One region of the Bacillus sp. GW823-FHT06B01 genome, then DNA from elsewhere that is predicted to be linked to it. Evidence: riboswitches for the same ligand, from Rfam matches in the RefSeq annotation. Region 1 holds a riboswitch; each other region holds the start of a gene.

Region 1 (6,033 bases):
AAGCAGAAACGAAAAAATAACCTTGCGCGTGCAAGGTTATTTTTTTATTGTCTAAAGTATTTAAATAGTACGGCACAACCTGCACCAAGCAATATTAAACTGCCTACAAGGACTCCTATAACGATTAAAGTGGGTTTATCCATCATTATTTTAAGTATCCTAAATCTTTACAAGCTGTTTTAACTTTGCTGTACTTTTGCCATTTACGACAAAAAGAAATAGCAGCTAACTTATATACATCTGCTATAATTTGTGCAGCAATTGCTGCGCCCACGAATGCAGCAACAGCCGCAGCTGCAGCAACTAATACTGGAATTACCGCTTGTTGTACTTCTGGCGTAGCTGACATATAAAGAGCATTTTTATTTACCTTAGCATCTTCACTATTTACACCTTCAAAAATATCTTTCATAACTTCTTGTGATTGAGTTGTGAAAAAGATCTCTAATTCTTTTACTTGTTCTTGTGTAAGATTAGAATTATTTAGATTTTCTTTATTAAACTTGTAAATTCCATTTTCTAATGAAAGACCTGCTTTAACGGCATTAAATCCATTATTGAATTGTTCCTCGCTAACATTTTCAATAACATCTTTTGTAACCTCATCAATAACCGCAGCCTTTGTTTTTTCTTGTAACGGAATTGTAAAACACAATACCGCTACTAATGCCATTACTAGCACTTTAGTCCATTTGAATTTGTGTAATGTTTTCATGTAGCAACCACCTTTTTTAATGTTTTTTACCCTACAACAAAATATTAAAATGTATGGGATTTTAATACAAGTCTGGTTGTCTATACATTTTTTTGGTATAATTAACCTGTAAAGAAATGTAAACTTCATGAAGTGTACCATTGGGAATTATCAGATTTTCATCCTTTTATTGGAATGTGAAATTGTAGTTCAAGTCGGAGAAAGGCACCTTAGGGTGTCTTTTCTTTATTAAAAAATATAATAAGTATCTTTGTCGATTTTTCAATATATACATACCTTGCCCCCTATAGTATAATAAATGTTGTAATTATACATTATTTTCCTAATGAATCCTATATAGTTAAAACCATTTTTTATCAAGATGTTTTTTTGAAATCGATATATAGGCCTTGAACAAACAAAAAAATGTAAATCTTTCATTTGTTTATTAAGTTTTAGTAATTTATAAAATAAAATCAGCATATCATTGGTAAAAAAAAGGAGAGTGTTTGTTAGTGGATCCATTTACTTCACGTTTTGCGAAACGATTTTTTATTACAGTTGGGTCAGCTGTAGGGTTATTTTTGATAGGAGCTATGATTAATAGCGAAGCCATAGCATTTTCTTATCTGCTTGCTTTGTTTGGGATTCCTATTTATTTTGTGATTCAGGATAACAAAGGGAAAAACAGCTGTAAAGAAATTGTTCGTAATAAGTATAATCAAACCAGTATATTGACACTAGAAGTATTTCATCATTCAGATTTTGGATGGGGATGTCTTACGTTAACAAAAGAGGCGCTAATTTTCGTTCCAAAGAAAGGTGATATAATATATATTCCTCATAGTAATTATGCGGAATATGGTTATAAAGGCCTTGGTACTGGCGATTATATAACAACTTCAACAAAAATCGGGAATACGAATATGAGTATTAATAATACGAGTGAGAAAAAAGCTCCTGTATTCTACCTTATTGGGCACGATGGTACTGAAGTCCAATTGCATACAAGAAAAAACAAGCAGATGTATAATGCTGTCAAAAAAGCACTTGGTCGAGATAATAGTCATGTTAAAAGTAATTATTAAGAAATTGAAATGCAATTATATTTTCTTTTATTAGTTTTATAATAAGTAATTAATGCGAATAAGTGTTACAAAAAACCATTTCATATTGGAATGGTTTTTTTATGGTCTAGTAGGGGCCCACCATATCGTATCAACTTAACAGAACAGGTTGCCCCTAAAACGATAAAAATGAACTTCGGTGCTATAAAACACACAAAATTTCCGTTTGGGGGGTATTCTAAAATCTTAGCTTGATGGGTATGGGGTCCCGCCAACATTTCGTGGAAAACATACGCTAAGGGTATTTGTGAATATTTTCCTTAATATGTATTTTATGCGTTTTGCTGGTACTACTCCTGTTAAGTATAAGTGAAAAAACGCGATTTAGATAAACTTCTTATTAAAAACTGATTTTTCTAAATATATCCAATTTGATTGACTTTTCATTTTTTCAGAATTATAATTCGAAATATACAATTTGAACCAAATAATAATATAGCAATTTACTTATCCAGAGAGGTAGAGGGACTGGCCCTATGACACCTCAGCAGCGGGTTCTGTAACAGGAACACCGTGCTAATTCCAGCAAGCAAGTCTTGAAAGATAAGTGATGGGCCTTTGTTTATTAAGCCTTGATCTTATTTTTTAAGATCAAGGCTTTTTGTATTTTAAGAAGCGGAAAAGTAATGGGAACAAATATGTCAATAAAACAAAGTAAATTCATTTGTTTAGGAGGTTATTGAAGTGTATGTTATTAAAAAACTATCGGTTATGGTGTTCACGCTATGGGTCATTACGACAGTAACATTTTTGATTATGCATATCATTCCTGGGGATCCATTTTCATCAGATGCGAAAATCTTTCCAGAGGAAGTAATACAAAATATGAGGGCGAAGTATCACCTCGATGAACCGTTATGGAATCAATATGTCGCTTATTTAGATGGCGTAGTTCATTTTGATTTTGGTGAATCTGTTCAATCGACGGGGCAAGGCGTATCAGAAATTATAACGACAGGATTTGGTCCATCAGCGATTATTGGTTTACAAGCACTTGTTATTTCATTATTAGTCGGAATTGCAGCAGGTACATTTGCAGCTCTCTATCATGGGAAAGTAATTGATTATAGTGTGAGCTTACTTGCGATTCTCGGTATTTCTATTCCAAGTTTTATTTTAGCACCATTATTTATACAAGTATTTGCAATTCAATTTGAACTTTTGCCAGTAGCGTCTTGGGGCACATTCGAACATACGGTATTGCCATCCTTCGCATTAGCGTTAGGGCCAATCGCGGTTATTACAAGATTTGTTCGTTCTAATATGATTGAAGTTTTGCAGAGTGATTATATTAAGCTAGCGAGAGCGAAAGGCATCCCGATTAAGAAAATTATTATAAGACATGCTCTTCGAAATGCGATTGTTCCAGTACTTACATTTGTTGGACCGTTAATGGCTGGACTTTTAACAGGGACTTTCGTTATTGAAAAAATATTTTCCATTCCTGGTCTAGGAAAATATTTTGTGGATAGTATTTTTAACCGGGATTATCCGGTCATTATGGGAACAACGATTTTCTATAGTGCATTATTAATTTCTTGTATTTTCATTACAGATATTATTCACCGTATTGTTGATCCGCGTATTCGTTCTATTACGTAAGGAGGGGGGGCATTTAAATGGGAGCTTATGAAATCAATAAACAGTTATTAACGAATGAGGAGAAAAAAGAATTAACGATAAATAAAGATCAGCAAACGATTAGTCGGAAGAAGGAAGTGTTTCGCAAGTTTATATCAAACCCTATAGCAGTTTTAGGGGCAGTGACGTTATTACTAATTATTATTTTCTCACTGGTTGGCGAAAGTTTAACGGCATTTACTGCGAGTGAACAAGTAAAAGAAGCAACAAACCTCCCACCTAGTAGTGAGCATTGGTTCGGAACAGATGATTTAGGAAGGGACATATGGGCGCGCACCTGGGCTGGAGGGAAAATTTCACTAACAGTTGGATTAGTGGCAGCGGCTCTTGATATAGGAATAGGTGTACTAATCGGGGGCTTTAGTGGATATGTGAGAGGACGTAGTCGCCTTGGAACGTTAATTGATGAGTGGATTGTACGAGGGATTGAAGTGTTATACGGTATCCCATATTTATTAATTGTTATTTTATTATTAATCGTTATGAAACCAGGGCTTTTTACAATTATTATTGCCCTTGCATTAACAGGATGGATTGGCATGGCACGTCTCGTTAGGGCACAAGTATTATCTTTAAAGCAAAGAGAATTTGTTATTGCAGCGGAGCGATTAGGTACATCGCATATGAAAATTATATACGGGCATTTAATTCCGAACTTAACAGGCATTATTATCGTAAATTTATCATTTACAATTCCAGCAGCTATTTTCTCAGAATCATTTTTAAGCTTTATCGGACTCGGAGTACAATCACCAGCAGCGAGCTGGGGAACGATGACGAACGATGCACTCGGGACATTACTAAGCGGAGAATGGTGGCAATTATTCTTCCCAGCAATCATGATTGCACTCATTATGTTTGCATTTAATGCAATTGGTGATGGTTTGCAAGATGCAATTGATCCGAAGATTGTAAAACGGAATCGAAAGGAGAAAAAACATGGGACAGCTCTTATCTTTAGAAAACGTAACATTGGCCGTTGAAAAAGAGAGTAGTAAGCAAACAATTGTGAAGCATGTTTCCTTTTCTATTAATGAAGGTGAAATCGTTGCACTTGTAGGAGAAAGTGGTTCAGGAAAAAGTGTTACAGCACAATCTATTGTCGGATTAAATCAAGAATCTATTCACATTGATGATGGAAGCATCTTTTTTCAATCTCAAGGGTTGACGAATTTACAAGAATCAGAATGGAATCAAATTCGAGGGAAAGATATTTCGTTTATCTTTCAAGACCCTCTGTCCTCTTTAAATCCGACGATGAAAGTAGGAAGGCAAATTACAGAAGTGATTTTGCAACATGAGAAAAAATCGAAAAGAGAAGCAAAAGAAATTGCGATTAACTTATTAAATGATTTAGGGATACATGAAGCAGAGAAACGTTTTGAACAGTACCCACATCAATTAAGCGGAGGCATGAGGCAACGTATTTGTTTAGCAATTGCGTTTGCGTGTCACCCAAAGCTCGTTATTGCAGATGAGCCTACAACTGCATTAGATGTAACGATTCAAAAGCAAATTATGGGGTTATTAAAAGAGCGAAAAGAAAAACAAAATACGAGTATTTTATTAATTACCCACGATTTGGCGCTTGTACGTGAAGTAGCTGACCGAGTAGTTGTGATGTACGGGGGACGTGTTGTTGAAAAAGGGACGATACAAGAAGTGATAGGTTCACCTAAGCACCCATATACGAAAAGTTTATTGCGAGCTATTCCAAATATGGATGATTCCGAAAAGGTACTTAGGACCATTGAGGGAACAACACCATCAATTGAAACGTTAAATAGCTTTGGGTGCCCATTTGTAAATAGATGCCCAGTAGCAATACAAGAATGTGTTCATCGTTTCCCTGATAGAACAGCATATTCTGGGGAACACAGTTCACATTGTTGGCAACATGTTCTAGAGCATGACCAAGCGAAATCAAAAGAGAAGGTGAATGCCTCATGACGACAGATTTAATTACTGTAAAGCAAGTAACGAAAACGTATGGAAGTAAAAAGAAAGAAATCATAGCGCTAAAAGATATATCACTTTCTATCCCGAAAGGAACAACGCTTGGCATTATTGGAGAAAGTGGTTCAGGAAAGACAACACTTGGTAAGCTCATAGCTGGGATTGAGAGTCCAAAGTCTGGTCAAATTGATTATAACGGTCAAGTTGTTCACAAGTTGAAGTCAGCTCATAAGCGAGATTTCTTGCAGAAAGTACAATTCATTTTTCAAGATTCAACAGCTGCATTAAATCCGCGCTGGAAAGTACGCGATAGCGTAACAGAAGGATATATTTCATTCGGTTTAGGTGATAAAGGATTGAAAGATGAGGTGGCAGGTGATGCGCTAGAACGTGTTGGATTAGATAGACGATATATTGATCGATACCCACACGAATTTAGCGGAGGACAACGTCAACGGATCGCTATTGCAAGGGCGTTATTATGTGAGCCAGAAGTATTAATCCTGGATGAACCAATTTCAGCGTTAGATGTTTCACTTCAAATCCAAATTGTACACTTGTTGCAAAAGATTCAAAAGGAACAAGGCTATACATATTTATTTATCGCGCATGATT
Region 2 (6,033 bases), on a different contig from region 1:
AACACTGATTTTCAACTGCTCTTGCTTGCAATAACAAACGCCAATGCGCTAAACGAACCAATGGCCATTCTGCTACAACAAATAAAACTTTTGCACCTTTCGCAGTATGGACGCGCATCCACTCTGGAAAACGAATATCATAACAAATTGTGCCGGCGCACTCTACATCATCTAACTTAAATTCACCTGTACTATTTCCAGCAATTAAATATTTATGTTCATCCATAAGCTGAAATAAGTGCACTTTACTATATTCATTGACTAGTTCTCCTTCCTTGTTTACCACATACATTGTATTTGTAACACCTTGTTCTGTTTGCTTCGCTATAGACCCACCGACAATATGTACACCATATTGCTTCGACCATTCTTTCAGCTCTTCTTTCGTTTGCAATCCATCCCTATCTGCAATTTCAATAAGCCTCGTTAAATCATATCCCGTTGTCCATAGTTCTGGTAAGACAATCACATCTGGTCTTTCCTTCATCGCTTCGCTTATTTTATTTTTAGCATTCTCAATATTCTTTTCTACATCTCCAAAGGCAATATCCATTTGAATACATGCGACTTTCATTTTGTCAGCCCCATTCTTAATTTTTTCTTTACAAAATACTGGAAAGATTATATCATTTGTCACTAGAATTGTAACAACTTTCAAAAGAGGTGGAAAGTATGAAATTATTTCAACCTTCTAAGATAGTAACATCATTGCCTACACAATTTTTTGCTTCACTTGTTGCAAAAGTTAACAAAGTCGTTGCAGCTGGTCACGATGTTATTAATCTAGGTCAAGGTAATCCAGATCAACCAACACCGCAGCATATCGTAAAAGCTTTACAAGATGCTGCTGAAAAGACCATTCATCATAAATATCCGCCATTTCGCGGACACGAAAGTTTAAAAGAAGCCGTGGCAACATTCTATCAACGCGAATATGATGTAGTAGTAAATCCAAAAACAGAAGTTGCTATTTTGTTTGGTGGAAAAGCTGGATTAGTAGAATTACCACTTTGTTTTACAAACCCTGGTGATACTATTCTCGTTCCAGATCCAGGCTATCCAGATTATTTATCAGGAGTTGCTTTAGCAAAAGCACAATTTGAAACAATGCCGCTTATTGCAGAAAATAATTTTTTACCAGATTATACAAAAATTGATGCCACTACCGCTAAGCGTGCAAAGTTAATGTTTTTAAACTATCCAAATAATCCTACCGGTGCTACTGCATCAAAAGATTTCTTTGATGAAACGATTCATTTTGCTAATAAACATAATATATTAGTCATTCATGATTTTGCTTACGGTGCGATTGGATTCGATGGTCAAAAACCTGTTAGTTTCTTGCAAGCAGACGGTGCTAAAGATACAGGTATTGAAATTTACACTCTATCGAAAACTTTCAATATGGCTGGATGGCGCATCGCTTTTGCTGTGGGGAATGAAAGTGTGATTGAGACAATTAACTTATTACAAGATCATATGTATGTTAGTATTTTTGGTGCAGTTCAAGATGCTGCCCGCGAAGCACTATTAAGTTCACAGTCTTGCGTAATAGACCTTGTAAATAGTTACGAATCTCGAAGAAACGCTCTTGTTTCAGCTTGTCACTCAATTGGTTGGAATGTAGACATTCCAACAGGCTCATTCTTTGCATGGCTTCCTGTTCCGAAAGGATATACATCTGAGCAATTTTCTGATATTTTACTAGAAAAAGCACACGTTGCAGTTGCTCCTGGTGTTGGATTTGGTGAGCATGGCGAAGGGTATGTCCGTGTTGGTCTCTTGCATACAGAAGATAGATTACGAGAAGCCATTAATCGAATTGATAAATTAAATTTTTTCAAAAAGTAATTGACAACATGAAAAATATCTGACAAAATTCAGTTATCTTAAAAATTTAAACATTTCTAAATACTTCTTATCAAGAGCAGGTGGAGGGACGAGCCCGACGAAACCCGGCAACCGATCTACAATTGTAGACACGGTGCTAATTCTCGCAGCATTACGCTGACAGATAAGGAGCTGGTTGTAAAAAAACCTCTCCTTAGCTGAGAGGTTTTTTTATTTAACTAGGAGGTTTTAACAATGAGCGGAATTATAGCGACGTATTTAATCCATGATGATTCACATAACTTAGAAAAAAAAGCTGAGCAAATTGCACTCGGTTTAACAATTGGCTCTTGGACTCATTTGCCACACTTATTGCAAGAACAATTAAAACAGCATAAAGGCAACGTCATTCATGTTGAGGAATTAGCTGAACAAGAACATACCAATTCGTATTTACGTAAAAAAGTTAAACGTGGGATTATTAAAATCGAATATCCGTTATTAAACTTCAGTCCAGACTTACCAGCAATTTTAACAACTACATTCGGAAAGCTATCACTTGATGGCGAAGTGAAATTAATCGACTTAACATTTTCAGACGAGTTAAAACGGTATTTCCCTGGTCCGAAATTCGGGATAGATGGCATTCGAAATCTTTTACAAGTGCATGAGCGTCCCCTTTTAATGAGCATTTTTAAAGGAATGATCGGACGAAATATTGGGTATTTAAAAACGCAATTACGCGATCAAGCAATTGGTGGTGTAGATATAGTAAAAGATGATGAAATATTATTTGAGAATACATTAACACCACTTACGAAACGCATTGTATCTGGAAAAGAAGTTTTAGACTCAGTATATGAAACATACGGACATAAAACGTTATATGCCGTAAATTTAACAGGACGAACTTTTGATTTAAAAGAAAATGCGAAACGCGCAGTGCAAGCTGGGGCAGATATTCTATTATTTAATGTATTTGCTTACGGACTAGATGTACTACAATCACTTGCAGAAGATGATGAAATCCCAGTTCCTATTATGGCACACCCTGCTGTAAGTGGTGCTTATTCAGCATCCAAGTTATATGGAGTTTCCTCTCCATTATTACTAGGAAAGCTACTACGTTATGCTGGTGCTGACTTTTCATTATTCCCATCTCCATACGGAAGTGTTGCACTAGAAAAAGAGGAGGCTCTTGCTATCTCAAAATATTTAACTGAAGACGATGCATTTTTCAAGAAGAGTTTTTCTGTTCCGTCTGCTGGTATTCACCCTGGTTTCGTTCCCTTTATTCTACGAGATTTCGGTAAAGATGTTGTTATTAATGCTGGCGGCGGGATACATGGACATCCGAGTGGAGCGCAAGGGGGCGGTAAAGCTTTCCGTACTGCAATTGATGCTACTTTGCAAAATACACCACTCCATGAAGTAGATGACATAAATTTGCATAGTGCACTACAAATATGGGGAAATCCCTCTCATGGGGTGAAATTATGAGTATTCAAGTATTTTGTGATTTCGATGGCACGATTACAAATAATGATAACATTATGTCCATTATGGAAAAATTCGCACCACCAGAAGCCGAAGAAGTAAAGAATAGAATTTTATCACAAGAGCTGTCTGTTCAAGAAGGTGTTTCTCAATTATTTCAATTAATACCTACTAGCCTACACGATGATATGATTCAATTTTTAATAGAAACTGCTGAAATCCGTAGTGGTTTTCATGAATTTATACAATTTGTAAATGAAAATAACATTTCTTTTTACGTTATATCAGGTGGAATGGATTTCTTCGTCTATCCACTCTTACAAGGAATCATTCCAAAAGAGCAAATTTACTGTAATGAAACAGACTTTTCAAATGAATTCATTACAGTTAAGTGGCCTCATCCTTGTGATCATCATTGTCAAAATCATTGCGGATTATGCAAATCATCTTTAATCCGTAAATTAAGTGATACGAATGACTTCCATATTGTGATTGGAGATTCAATTACTGATTTACAAGCTGCGAAACAAGCAGATAAAGTATTTGCTCGTGACTTCCTTATTACAAAGTGTGAAGAGAATTATATTGCTTATACACCGTTTGAAACATTTCACGATGTTCAAACCCAATTAAAACATTTGTTGGAGGTGAAATCATGAAACAACTTTTTCGTCAATGGTATGACTTAAGCGAGATAAAAAAAGAATTAACAACACGAAATTGGTTTCCAGCAACGAGTGGTAATATTTCTATAAAGGTTAGTCATGAGCCACTTACTTTTCTTATTACAGCAAGTGGTAAAGATAAAACAAAAACTACTCCAGATGATTTTCTATTAGTAGATCATCTAGGGGTTCCCGTATTAGAGACTGAATTACGCCCTTCAGCAGAAACAATATTGCATACACATATTTATAACAATACGAATGCTGGGTGCGTACTTCATGTTCATACAACTGATAATAATGTCATCACAAATTTATATAGTGATGCAGTCACCCTTCAAAATCAAGAAATTATTAAAGCTCTCGATATTTGGGAAGAAGGTGCAACAATTCACATTCCTATTATCGAAAACCATGCCCATATCCCAACGCTTGGAGAAAACTTCCGAAAGCACATACAAGGAGATTCGGGAGCAGTATTGATCCGTAACCATGGTATTACCGTATGGGGCCGAGATAGCTTTGATGCAAAGAAAAGATTAGAAGCTTATGAGTTTTTATTCCAATTTCATATAAAACTATTATCAATTCAAGGAGGCGTTTCTAATGGCGCAAATTCGTATTCATGAAGTAAATACTCGCATCGAAAATGAAGTGGAAGTATCTAAATTTCTACAAGAGGAAGGCGTTTTATATGAGAAATGGAACATCTCTAAACTTCCTACTTATTTAAATGAAAATTATTCGTTAACAGATGAAAACAAGGCTGAAATATTAGCTGTGTTTTCAAAAGAAATCGCTGATGTTTCAGCGCGCCGAGGTTATAAAGCACATGATGTAATTTCACTTTCAAATAGCACACCTAACCTTGACGAATTATTAATTAATTTCCAAAAAGAACACCATCATACTGATGATGAAGTTCGCTTTATTGTTAGTGGTCATGGCATCTTTGCTATTGAAGGAAAAGATGGGAAATTCTTTGACGTTGAACTTGAGCCAGGCGATCTCATATCTGTTCCTGAAAATGCAAGACATTATTTTACCTTGCAAGATGATCGTCAAGTTGTAGCTATTCGTATTTTTGTTACAACTGAAGGCTGGGTTCCAATTTATTAAGGTAGTTAGTTGAATAAAAGGACTTGGATCCCCTTTTCCAACCTTTTATTCACTCTACATATATACATCCTCCTATGGAACAGGCTTATTTCCAAAAATGAAATAAGCCTGATTTTTTATTTTCTCAAGCATATGATTCCGTCTATTCCAAAACAATCTCCCCTTCTATGTTTTAAGCGAATTTTTTAACACTTTTTGAACATTTATTGAACTTTTTTTGAATTTTTTCTGAAAATTCTGTTTTGTATATGATATACTACAATTAAATAAAAAGGAAAAGAATATCGCAAACAGAGGGGGATAATCATGAGTTTACTTATCGCACTTATACTAGGGGTTACGTGTGGAGCACTTCCTGTTATTCTAGGAGCTATTATGGAAGAGTTGGAAGTTGGTGTTTTAGGTTTTGTCGCATCTTGTGTAAGCGCTTTATTTTTCGGCTTATTCGGTGCTATTCCTGTTTCAATTCTGTGTGCATTTTATATAGTACGCCATGCTCGTGCAAAGCAATTCGGTCCTAATCACATCGCGCAAGTTATTCCATTCCCAATCGAACGATGCCGCCGGGCTTCTAGCTTATAATTATAAAATTAAAAATAAATAAAAGTCCTCAAATGAGGACTTTTATTTATTTTCTTCTAGAAATTGAAACAATTCTTGTAGGTGCAAGACGTCTTCACTATAGCTAACAGATACGTGACATATACCGTCAATCTCTGCTTGCATATAAAGGTCAACTCCATCTCGATCATATTTCAATGCCAAATAAAAATCCATTTCTTCTAACATCTTTTTTGAAGTTCGAATAACATAATGCCCCTTCTCATCTCTTCCATATTCGAATTCCGGCTCAAAATCATACTTTTGTTTAAAAGCTTCTTTTTGTTTCTCATTAATTTGTATACAAATTGCTCGTTGTACA
Region 3 (6,033 bases), on a different contig from region 1:
TCTCCTCATCTATTAGTAATAATAAAGTTATTATTCGAATTGAGGATAGCGGAATTGGTATGTCACAAGAGCAAGTAAATCGATTTGGTGAACCATATTTTAGTACAAAAACAAAAGGTACAGGTTTAGGTACAATGGTTGCTGTTAAGATCATTGAAACGATGCAAGGTAGTTTGAAAATCCGAAGCGTTATTAATAAAGGTACAACTTTGACAATTACATTGCCGAGATGTAATATGAATTCATCTGAAAACAAATAAAAAAGGAGCATAATTGCTCCTTTTTTATTTGTTTCGATACATAAGTATCTTCTATGTTTTTTAAGTTTACATTTGTGGAGACTAATTAGAAATTAGTACCCTCCGCCCCAGCAGCTGCATCCAACGATAATTAATAAAATAAATAACACAACTAATAACGCGAAACCTCCACCAAAACCACAAGAACCACCGTAACTCATATTTTCTCCTCCTTTTGGTTTGAAAACTAATAGGTAGTTGATCATTTTAACTGGTTCGTATTATACATTATGTAAATATCCCTTTTTTGAGCATGTCCACATAAAAATAAGTAAAAGCACTCATTTGAGAGTGCTTTAAAATGGATACCAAAAGTTTTGAAATACATGTAACTTTAAATACACTGCAACAATTAAAATAAAAACACCTACAAATAAAGCAATGAAATCCCCGCTTTTCGCTTTATTTGTATAAAACCAAGTTCGTGTATTCTTCTTTCCAAATCCTCTTAAATCCATTGCATTTGAAACTGTATCGATTCTATCTAGTGAATGAATAATTAAAGGCCAAAAAATTAAGACACGGTTTTTCATACGAATCCATAAACTTGCTTCTCCTTTTTCAAAAGCTACTCCTCTCGCCTCTTGTGCATGTTTAATAACTTTATATTCTGACTGAATATCAGGTATATAACGTAATGCAATATTTATTGCATATGTAATCTTATAATGAATTCGAAATTTACTTAAGCTACTCACAAATTTGCTTGGATCAGTCGTATATATATAAATAAGTGTAAATGGTAATAACGTAAAATATTTTAATGAAAGTGTAGCTGCATAAAATAATGTTTCATATGTAATTGTTGCATATCCGATATGTAAAAACGAAGTATATGATTCGGTTAATTCGGATCCATGAGTTGGTGTAATAAATAAAATCATGACAGAATTTAATAAACTAAATGTAAATATAACAGTAAAAACAATGCAAATTTTACGAAATGGAATTTTAGCAATAAACAGTCCGATACATCCAATCATAAATACAAATAGCAATATACGAAAATCAAAAAACAAAAAAGTAAGTGTCATACAAAAGATAAATAACAACAATTTCACTGCTCCATCCATGCGATGAAAATATGTACTATACACCTTCCTCCCTCCTAATATCCTCAAAATAATATTCCATAAACCTTTCAGGATATGAAATTCCACTAAATTTAACTAGTTTGAATAAAGAACTTTCCCTTAGGTTCGCCCTTTGTAACGTTTCTGTATCTCCTAATACAACGCACGCGGAATTATTCGCAATAATTTCCCCTTCATCTAGAACAATCGCTCTGTCTGCATATTCTAAAGCGAGATTCATATCATGTGTGATAAAAATAAAAGATATTCCCTTTACAGCTAGTTTTCTAATAAACGACATAAACTGTTTATAATGATAATAATCTTGTCCCGCTGTCGGTTCATCTAATATGATAAGTTTCGGATTTGCTATTAGTACAGATGCAATCGTTACTCTCTTCTTTTGTCCATAACTTAATGCCTGAATTGGCCAATTTCGAAATGGATACAAACCACAAAGTTTTAATGTTTCTTCCGCTCTAAGCTTAATTTCTTCCTTTGAAAACTTTTTTAATTTTAATGAAAATGAAACCTCTTCTATAACAGTAGGTTGTGTAATCATATGATTTGGATTTTGCATCACATAACATATAACCTCACCACGTTTACGAATAGACCAAGAATTGATATTTACTTCATCAAATATAATCCTATCATTTTTTGTTTTGTTTATGCCTATAAGACTATGAGCTAATGTTGATTTCCCGGCTCCATTATGGCCCAAAAGTGCTACAATTTCACCTTCATATATGGAGAAATTTACATTGTCCAATACTTTTTGTTTATTAGGATAGGAGAATGATAAATTCTCTACTTTCAATAATTCTTTTTTTGTAGGAGTACCTTTACAAGAAACTTGCTTCTCCATCCACTCATTTATTACGCTACGAACACTTTCCCTTTGAAGATTTTCAAGTGGGTAGTATATTACGTCATTATTACCATCAAACTGCAATTTCTTTAATACTTCTACGTACATAGGCTCTCTTAAGCCGATAGATGGTAATATATTTGACGCTAAAATCTCTTCTGGTGTCCCTATCGCAACAATTTCCCCTTCATTCATTAAAATGATTTTATCTAAATCCAGGTTTAACATTTCTTCTATTCGATGTTCAATAATTACAATTGTTTTATTATATTGTTTATGTATGCCTTTAATAAGTTCTATTGTATGTAAACTACTTGCTGAATCTAAATTTGCTAACGGTTCATCGAACAATAATATATCAGCATTTGTTGTTAACAAACCTGCTAAAGAAACAGTTTGTTTTTGCCCTCCTGATAATTCATGTGGACTTTGTTTATGAAAAGCATGCATCTTTACCTTTTTTAATGAGTTCGAAACAATCTTTTTCATATCATCTTGATTTACACATTCATTTTCTAAATAAAAAGCTACATCCTCTTCTACTGTAAGACCAATAAATTGAGCATCTTGATCTTGCAAAATTGTGCCTACCTGTTTACTTAGTTCAAAAACACTCTCTTTCCTCGGGTCTTTTCCGGCAATTAAAATATTACCAGTATTAATCCCTTCATAAGAAAAGGGGATTAGCCCATTTATACAATGAGCTAACGTTGACTTCCCTGAACCACTTCGTCCAGCAATTAGTACTTTTTCTCCAGGGTATATATGAAATGTAATGTCTTTTACAGTAGGCTGCGCAGCATGTTCATATTGAAAACTGAATTGTTCAAAAGAAATGATTGGTTGCATGTTAACATCCCTACTTTTCAATTTTTAAATGTGTATGTTTCTTATTAGATTTAGCTAGACCTATTGTAATTGGCAATCCAAGAACTAAAAATACAATAACATCCGCAATTGTCGCTCCTAATACTTGTATAACAATTTTGTCAAATGGTTCTCCCATCACAATAACATCGAATGCCCCAGCAAATATAATAGCAATGACAATACCAATTAACCCAGTAATGGCTAAATAAGAAATATCCCGCTTATTATACGTCCCGTTTTTCACACTAAAGCTAACTCTTTTTTGAATGAGTCCCATTGCAAAGCCGATAATGCCTGAACTAATAACCCACCCCCACCAAATACCCCATCCAGCGATTGTATCTGTTACGGTATGACCGATAAGTCCTATTAACAGTCCTGCCACTGGACCAAATAACGCTCCAAAAACGGTTAAAATAGCTAATGCAGGTTTAATAAATGTATTTGGTGCAATAGAAAATCCCCAAAGTCCTAATATCCCGTATAATGCTGCTCCAATTCCGATTGCTACTACTAACTTTGTTGATAATTTGTTCATTACAATTCCCCTCCCGTATTAGTCAACTTTTATTACTCTATATTTATTTTGAAAATGAATTATGCATCGACACTCCCTTTCTATACAACAAAAAATGACCCCTTACATAAGAGGTCATTTTCTTCACGTTCAAGAATCCTCTTATCTTCCAAAAAACACGTCGTGTCCTCTGCGGAATTAGCACCTTCCTATAAAGTTATATAGGGGTTGCTGAGGTTTCATAGGGCCGTTCCCTCCACCTCTCTGGATAAGTATTAATTTGTAATTCGTATTATGGCATTAATAAGTGTAAATTTCAACACTTTTCTAATTATTTTTATTTTTCGTTTAACGGTACATTTAAATCATTGTATTCTTATCGGAATTATGAAATAATGAATTCAAAATAGTAACGGGAGGAATGTACGATGAAAGTAATCGGTTTAATTGGTGGACTAAGTTGGGAATCTACATCGTTATACTATAAACATATTAATACACTTACACTCTCTCAATACGATCAAAATGCGAAGCTTGTTTTATATAGCATGGACTTTGGTGAAGTAACTACTTTATTACAAAATCATCAATACGAAGAAGTGAAAAACGAATTAGTCACAGTTGCAAAAAAGGTTGAAAAGTCCGGGGCTGAATGTTTATTAATGTGTTCCAATACGGTCCATTTATTTGCTGAAGAAGTAGAACAGGCAATATCTATTCCACTTCTTCATATTGGTGATGTAAGTGCTAAAGAAATGGTAGAGCAGAATATAAAACGGATCGGACTATTAGGTACGAAACAAACGATGGAACAAGACTTCTATAAATCACGTCTAGCGAACTATAACATTGAGACAATTATTCCAAATAAAGAGGAAAGAAATTTTATTCATCATGTTATTTTAAATGAATTAAGTAAAGGAATTATTTCAGAAACATCAAAAGAAAAGCTATTACAAATTACAAACTCATTAATTCAAAATGGCGCAGAAGGTATATTGCTAGGCTGCACTGAAATACCATTGCTCATTTCCCAAAACGACCTTACTGTACCTGTTTTTGATACCGCTTTTTTACATGCAAATACTGCTGTGCAGTTTGCAGTATAATAATATAAAAGCATAAAGGTAGTGCCTCTATGCTTTTATATTGTCTAAACTATTTATTTAAAAGAGATGTAATCACTGCAATTGCTTCTTTAGTACCACCACATTCTAAAAAACTATCATTCAGTTTTCGTATACCATGTTTATATTTTTCATTTGAAAGAACGTCTGTTACCGCTTCATTTAAAGTTTGCACATTAACATTCTCTTTCAATAACCGATGTGCGGCTTCAAGTTCAGTTAATCTTTGCGCTATCATTGGCTGGTCTTTATCGTGTGGAATTATAACAAATGGGACATTAAAATAAATGGCATCGTGTACGCTATTCATACCACCATGTGTAATGAAAACATCTGCTTCACTTAATATTTCTGATTGGGGTACGTATGAAGCAATTATAAAATTGTCTGGCGCTTTCTTAATTTTTGAACGATCATTTCTATCACCAATTGCCATTACAACTATTCCATCAAAATCCGAGAAAGTATCAATGCAAGTATTAAAGAATGGTTCAAGTCCTTCAAGCAGTGTCCCCATTGAAATATAAATAACTTTCTTATCTTTAAGTAATTCAAATGGAAACTGTACATTTGTTTTACGCTTTGAAATACTCGGTCCAATAAAAATGTTATTTCTTCCAAATAAATCGCTATTAGGTTGAAAATAGCGACTTGTGTACACAAGAGTAATATCTCCCTTGTTATGCATAAATTGAAGATTATTTTTAGGTGTTACTCCAAATTCATGTTCCATTTGATATAGTAACTGTTCAGAAATTTTATCAGGTTGGTATGGTATTTCTGCATTTGGATGAAAAGGTAATGTTTCCAAAAAATTTGGAGGAATTAAAAATATAGGAGAAGAAACTATGCCTAGAATTTGTAAATACTCCTTTACTAACTCTCCAGCGCCAAATATATCATAAATTACGAAATCAAAATGTATGTTTTCACATAATTGTTTCGTAATTTCTAATATATATAAAGAAGTTTGAACATGTACACGAAAGAAAGAATTCAGCCCATCTGGAGTTTCAGAATCAATAGAAATCTCCTTTAATAAATCTGGATGTGTATATACAGTAGCTCCCAAATCTTCAATTCTGCCTTTAAATTGTTCTGTCGTAATATAATGTACGTGATCACCTCGTTCAGTATAGGCTTTGACTAAACTTAATGTAGGATTTACATGTCCCTCCGCTGGAAAATTAACCACTAAAATATTTAGCACTTATTTCTCACTCCTTACATTTCAATTCGCTTATTAAGCATACTGTAATTATTACCGTCAATCTTC
Region 4 (6,033 bases), on a different contig from region 1:
ATTTTCATGATTAACTTTGTATTTACTCTTATCGTACTCTTTTGGAATAAAAAACAAATAACAATTGGTACAATTGTAACGATGGTTCTTATTTCCCTTTTTGTTGATTGGATTGGTTCCATTCCAACTATTATGGACGCTATCCGTTCTCTTCCAAAATATATAACACTTATTTGCGGAAATCTATTCGTTGGAGCTGGGATTGGTCTTTACGTCTCTACAAACCTTTGCGCAGCACCTCAAGAAGCTTTCGTTTTAACGGTTGCTGAGAAAAAGAAATGGACATTTAGAAGAACAGAAATTTCGTTAGCGTTTTTATTTTTAACATTAAGCTTCCTATTAGATGGACCTATCTATTTTGGAACAATCATCTTATCCTTTACAACAGGCTGGATTATCCAAGCATTTATTCAAATTGGTACGAAGATTTTAAATAGAAAAGAGCCTATTAAGCAAGCTGCTTAACAGGCTCTTTCTGTTTTATGAGAAGAGATACTACTTAGAATCCCCTTCAATTCGATAGTTTGCTTTCAAACAATCTATTTCTTCATACCCTTGCAACGTATGTAGAATATAATCATAATCAGCAAGAGACGCACGATGCGTCACAATTACAATTTCAGCCTTCCCTTTCTCTTCAAGCGGCATTTGAATAATCTTTTCAAAGCTAACGCCACGCTCAGAGAATAATGAAGTAATTTTTGCAAATACACCAATTTCATCTTTTACATGAAGTCTTAAAAATTTCTTCACAACAATTTCGTCTGGCTCTTTTAATACCTTTTTATACTGCGGGGATACCGCACTATTTCCGTTTACACCTAATCGAATATTTTGCATTACAGCTACTAAATCTGAAACAACAGCTGTTGCTGTCGGTAAACTTCCTGCACCTGGTCCATAAAACATCGTTTCTCCGACCGCTTCACCATACACATATACAGCGTTATATTCGTTTTGTACGGCCGCAAGAGGATGTGTATTTGGAAGTAGTGTCGGTTCAACCGTCACCTCTAATTTTTCACCATCTCGCTTCGCAAGACCGATTAATTTAATCGTGTATCCTAAACTCTTACTGTATTCAATATCTTCTTCTGTAATAGAAGTAATCCCTTTTACCTTCACATCTCCAAGCTCTACATTTGTAGAAAAACCAAGGGTAGCCAAAATCGTCATTTTTCTCGCTGCATCTAAACCTTCCACATCTGATGTTGGATCTGCTTCTGCAAATCCAAGTTGTTGGGCTTCTTTTAACACGTCGTTATATGCTCTCCCTTCATCTGACATTTTCGTCAAAATAAAATTTGTCGTTCCATTTACAATTCCCATTACTTTCGTAATAAGATCTGAAGAAAGTCCTTCTACGATACTTCTTAAAATCGGAATCCCTCCGGCTACACTTGCTTCATAAAACAAATCTGCTTTATTATCTTTGGCTACCGCTAAGAGTTCCGCCCCATGTAACGCCATTAAATCTTTATTGGCAGTCACAACATGCTTCCCGCTCTGTAAGGCTTGCAAAATATATGCTTTTGCATCATCAATGCCACCCATCACTTCGATGACAACGTCAATATTTGGATTATCTAAAATTTCATTTGCATCTTGTGTTAATAGAGTAGAAGGTACCTCTACCTCTCTCTCTTTTTCAATATTTTGTACTAGTACTTTCGTTACTTTTACAGGACAACCTACTTGGTGGATAAGTCGCTCTTGATGATCTGTAATGATACGAACTACACCACTCCCAACTGTCCCAAGACCTAATAAACCAACTTGAATTTCTTTCATAATACTGTCCACCCCTCAAAAATTGTGTTTAGATGAAATTATATGAGTAAAAAATCTGAAAAACAATGTTTTTTGAACATTCGGAAAAATATAAGTTAATCTTTACAAAGAAAACGTTGCCACGTGTTACACAATCTTTTTTTTATAATACATAAGGGGTTTCTTGATACACGTAATAATTCAGCCAATTAGAGAATAATAGATTCCCATGGCTTCTCCACTTTACAAGTGGTTTCTCATTTGGATTATTATGCTTAAAATAATTTTTCGGCACATCAATATTTAACCCTTTTTGGCGATCCCGTTCGTATTCTTGCTTTAACGTATCACAACTATATTCACTATGCCCGAGCGCAAATACTTGCCTTCCTTCTTGCCCAATGACAAGGTGAACTCCCGCTTCCTCAGAATTTGCTAATAATGTTAAGTCTGTCACCTCTCTAATATCACTCTCTCGTACTTCTGTATGACGAGAATGCGGGGCAAAAAACAATTCATCAAACCCTTGTAACAATTTCACATGTTGCTCACGAACTTCATGTTCAAATACACCGAACATTTTTTCCTTAAGAGGATACTTTGGAACACCATAATGATGATACAAGCCAGCCTGTGCCCCCCAACAAATATGAAGCGTAGATGTTACATTCTTTTTTGAATACTCCATAATACGTTTAAGCTCTTCCCAATAATCTACCTCTTCAAAAGAAAGAGTTTCAACTGGTGCTCCTGTAATAATAAGTCCATCAAATTTCTCATTCTCAATATCACGAAATGTTTTATAGAAACTCGTTAAATGGTCCTGCGCTACATTGCGAGACAAATGTGATTCCATATGAAGTAAGTGAACATCTAATTGCAACGGTGTGTTGCCAATTAAACGAAGTAATTGCGCTTCTGTTTCTTGCTTTGTAGGCATTAAATTTAAGATAGCAATTTTCAATGCCCGGATATCTTGTGTTTCTGCTCGCTCTTTCGTCATTACAAAAATATTTTCCTTCTGCAACACTTTGCGAGCTGGTAAATCTCTATCAATTATGATCGGCATGTTCTTTGCCTCCGACTAGCGCTGCTTCTAAATCTGCAATAATATCAGAAACATCTTCTATACCAACCGATAAACGAATTAAATCTGATGTAACGCCAGCTAGACGCTGATCTTCAGCACTTAATTGTCTATGCGTTGTGCTAGCAGGATGTATAACACAAGTTCGTGCATCCGCTACATGCGTTACGAGAGTTGCTAGTTTTACATTTGCGATAAATTCTTTCGCTGCTTCTAATCCGCCCTTAATGCCGAATGTTAAAACACCACTAGCACCTTTTTTCAAATACGTTTGTGCTAACGAGTAATTTTCATTACTATCTAATCCCGGATAATTCACCCATTCAATACGTTCATGGTTAGCAAGCCACTTAGCAACTGCGAGAGCATTTTCACTATGACGCTCCATTCTTAAATGCAACGTTTCTAAGCCGATATTGCTAATATACGCATTAAATGGGCTCATACAGTTTCCGTAGTCTCTTAATAATTGAACACGCGCCTTCACAATATAAGCTGCTGCACCAAAATTTTGAACGTAACTTACGCCGTGATAACTTGGATCCGGTTCAACAAGTTCAGGATATTTCCCATTTGTCCAATCGAAGTTCCCTCCGTCAATAACAATGCCGCCTAAAGAGCTTGCATGACCATCAATATATTTCGTCGTAGAATGAACGATAATATTTGCTCCGTGCTCAAATGCTTGGCATAAATAAGGAGTTGCTAATGTATTATCCACAATAAAAGGTACTTCTAACTCTTTCGCTGCATCTGAAAATTCTTTGAAATTTAAAACGTTCATCGCTGGATTTCCTAACGACTCTGCATAAACAAGTTTCGTCTTATCATTAGCAAGGGCCACAATTTCATCAGCACTTAAATTCGGATTAAAGAACGTAACGTCAATACCAAGCTTACGCAAACTCACTCCAAATAAATTAAACGTTCCGCCATAAACTGTGGAAGAACAAAGCAAGTGGTCTCCGCTACTACAAATATTTAAAACAGCAAGCATAATAGCAGCCTGCCCAGAAGCCGTTGCAACAGCTCCTACACCACCCTCTAAATCCGCTAACTTTTGCTCAAATGCAGCTAAAGTAGGATTTCCAATACGCGTATATATATATCCTTCTGCCTCTAAATTAAATAGCGCTGCTAAATCATCTGAAGTATCGTATTTATACGTTGTACTTTGATAAAGTGGCAAAACACGCGGTTCACCATTTTTTGGTGTATAGCCACCTTGCACACAAATTGTTCCTTTTCCCCATGATTCTCCCATCTCTCATTCTCCTTTCTTTTATACAAAATAAAAAAACTGCTCCTTTCCTGAAAACAAGAAAGGAGCAGTTTGAAAACACGCTCTAAAGGCTCTTTCTTATCTTTCAGGATTATTACCTGCAGGATTTGGCACAATTCCGTTATACGGCTGTTGCCAAGGTTTCATCGGGCCTGTCCCTCCACCTTTTCTTGATAAGACTATGCAATTACCGTTGATTTTATAGCAATAATTTCCTAATGTCAATCAGTTTTTCTGAATGTTCTAAATTAAATACAAAGAATTTGACATGCATAACAAAAGAAATATATTCCATATTCATTTGAAAAAGACCTTTTAAAACCCTCGATTACTATATAAAATTAAGTAAGTAGTTTAACTGTATAACATTTCAAATTCTCACGAGACCTCAATATATTGAATAAGCCAACCTCTCAAAAAGATACTATACATATTCATTTCGCAGGAGCATATTGAATCCTTTCAACATTAAAGCTTACATAACGGAGGTATAACATGACAAATACAAAGGACATGCACTATATACTCGTCCTATACGGCATTCTTTTAGGCTCTATAGTAGGAGCTACAGTCTGGCTATTTTTAGTTACAATAAATATCGGCATTCACTTTATTTGGGGATACTTACCTACTATTTTCGCTTCTCCCCCGTATTACACTATTTGCGTCACAACTATCGGTGGTATTCTCGTTGGTTTAACTCAAAAGTATTTCGGTACATATCCACGTCTTATGCCAGAAGTGATGGGTGAATATAAAAAAACAGGTAGAATTGAATACCGTTTTGTACATAAAGCTACTTTAACTGCGATTATCGTTTTAATATTTGGAGCTAGCTTAGGTCCCGAAGCAGCACTTGTTGGAATTATCGGTGGACTTTGTACATGGGTAGGGGATCGCTTTACATTTGCCTTAAAAGGAATGAATGAACTAACAGAGGTTGGAATTGGCGCTACTTTAAGTGTAATTTTTAACGCGCCGCTATTCGGTTATTTAGCTCCAAATGAAAATGAGGGTGAGCAAATTAACGAATTTTCTAAAGGAAAAAAAGCAATTGTATATTTAGCTACTACTTTCGCTGGTTTTTCCGTTTATTTATTACTTAGTAAATTCGATAATCGCGGATCCTTTATCGTTGATTTTGGGGAAGGTTCCCTTTCTCTTAATGAATGGATCGCCTTTCTACCACTTGCTAGTATTGGTGCTATAGTTGGTTTCTTTTATTTCAAATTTGAATTCACATTAGAGAAATTAATCCATCCCTTCAGGGAATACAAACTATCACTTGGAATTATCGGTGGTATTTTATTAGGAATTACAGGAACTGTTCTCCCGTACACGTTATTCTCAGGAGAACACCAATTAAAAGATTTAGTCGTTGAATGGAGTCATTTATCCTTCTGGGTACTACTTCTTTCAGGTGTTTTAAAATTATGTATTACTGCCGTTTGTTTAAATACAGGTTGGCGCGGTGGACATATTTTCCCAATTATATTTGCTGGATCTAGTATCGGATATGCTATAGCTTCCATTATCCCGATAGATCCAATCGCTTCGGTAGCCATCGTCACGACAGCAATTTCAAGCTATGCATTAAGAAAACCAATTGCTATAACATTACTATTACTCATGTTTTTCCCGCTCAATTTACTATTACCGATGCTTGGAGCGGCAGCGATTGGTAATGCATTTCCACTTCCTAAAAATAACGAAGCTACAAACGAATAAAAATAGGCAGTAGGGACAAAAGTTCCACTGCCTATTTTTATTACACACGTTGCTTCAATAACGCGTATAACTCTTCAAAATTTTGTACTTCATATGTTGGCACAATCTCGCTATTATTTGATTTCTTTTCTGGATTAAACCAACAAGTATCAATTCCCGCTACATA

What was found. A riboswitch is a leader RNA that binds a small molecule or an ion and turns the genes downstream of it on or off. The one in region 1 is predicted to bind S-adenosylmethionine.
Region 2: it holds a riboswitch for S-adenosylmethionine, as region 1 does, so the genes downstream of both, mtnW (2,3-diketo-5-methylthiopentyl-1-phosphate enolase) here and AC1Q8N_RS27215 (ABC transporter permease) in region 1, are expected to answer to the same signal.
Region 3: it holds a riboswitch for S-adenosylmethionine, as region 1 does, so the genes downstream of both, AC1Q8N_RS03235 (ECF-type riboflavin transporter substrate-binding protein) here and AC1Q8N_RS27215 (ABC transporter permease) in region 1, are expected to answer to the same signal.
Region 4: it holds a riboswitch for S-adenosylmethionine, as region 1 does, so the genes downstream of both, AC1Q8N_RS19025 (bifunctional O-acetylhomoserine aminocarboxypropyltransferase/cysteine synthase) here and AC1Q8N_RS27215 (ABC transporter permease) in region 1, are expected to answer to the same signal.

The regions. Positions count from the first base shown of each region.
Region 1 covers NZ_JBXAHR010000009.1:67,547-73,579, reverse strand. The annotation lists gene AC1Q8N_RS27230 (lipoprotein) at 1-20, shown strand, start outside; gene AC1Q8N_RS27225 (hypothetical protein) at 146-715, opposite strand; gene AC1Q8N_RS27220 (hypothetical protein) at 1,210-1,782, shown strand; SAM riboswitch class I at 2,266-2,371, shown strand; gene AC1Q8N_RS27215 (ABC transporter permease) at 2,506-3,423, shown strand; gene AC1Q8N_RS27210 (ABC transporter permease) at 3,441-4,445, shown strand; gene AC1Q8N_RS27205 (ABC transporter ATP-binding protein) at 4,402-5,412, shown strand; gene AC1Q8N_RS27200 (ABC transporter ATP-binding protein) at 5,409-6,033, shown strand, end outside.
Region 2 covers NZ_JBXAHR010000002.1:783,275-789,307, reverse strand. The annotation lists gene AC1Q8N_RS11245 (carbon-nitrogen family hydrolase) at 1-658, opposite strand, end outside; gene AC1Q8N_RS11240 (pyridoxal phosphate-dependent aminotransferase) at 673-1,851, shown strand; SAM riboswitch class I at 1,916-2,021, shown strand; gene mtnW (2,3-diketo-5-methylthiopentyl-1-phosphate enolase) at 2,086-3,330, shown strand; gene AC1Q8N_RS11230 (2-hydroxy-3-keto-5-methylthiopentenyl-1-phosphate phosphatase) at 3,327-3,986, shown strand; gene AC1Q8N_RS11225 (methylthioribulose 1-phosphate dehydratase) at 3,983-4,621, shown strand; gene AC1Q8N_RS11220 (1,2-dihydroxy-3-keto-5-methylthiopentene dioxygenase) at 4,599-5,111, shown strand; gene AC1Q8N_RS11215 (hypothetical protein) at 5,418-5,693, shown strand; gene AC1Q8N_RS11210 (DUF3909 family protein) at 5,736-6,033, opposite strand, start outside.
Region 3 covers NZ_JBXAHR010000001.1:597,842-603,874, forward strand. The annotation lists gene AC1Q8N_RS03215 (sensor histidine kinase) at 1-260, shown strand, start outside; gene AC1Q8N_RS03220 (YjcZ family sporulation protein) at 353-460, opposite strand; gene AC1Q8N_RS03225 (energy-coupling factor transporter transmembrane component T family protein) at 596-1,396, opposite strand; gene AC1Q8N_RS03230 (ABC transporter ATP-binding protein) at 1,389-3,092, opposite strand; gene AC1Q8N_RS03235 (ECF-type riboflavin transporter substrate-binding protein) at 3,103-3,651, opposite strand; SAM riboswitch class I at 3,790-3,905, opposite strand; gene AC1Q8N_RS03240 (aspartate/glutamate racemase family protein) at 4,059-4,739, shown strand; gene AC1Q8N_RS03245 (macrolide family glycosyltransferase) at 4,789-5,967, opposite strand.
Region 4 covers NZ_JBXAHR010000004.1:91,078-97,110, reverse strand. The annotation lists gene AC1Q8N_RS19040 (YczE/YyaS/YitT family protein) at 1-465, shown strand, start outside; gene AC1Q8N_RS19035 (homoserine dehydrogenase) at 496-1,791, opposite strand; gene metA (homoserine O-acetyltransferase MetA) at 1,934-2,839, opposite strand; gene AC1Q8N_RS19025 (bifunctional O-acetylhomoserine aminocarboxypropyltransferase/cysteine synthase) at 2,823-4,121, opposite strand; SAM riboswitch class I at 4,215-4,319, opposite strand; gene AC1Q8N_RS19020 (chloride channel protein) at 4,635-5,867, shown strand; gene AC1Q8N_RS19015 (YjjG family noncanonical pyrimidine nucleotidase) at 5,908-6,033, opposite strand, start outside.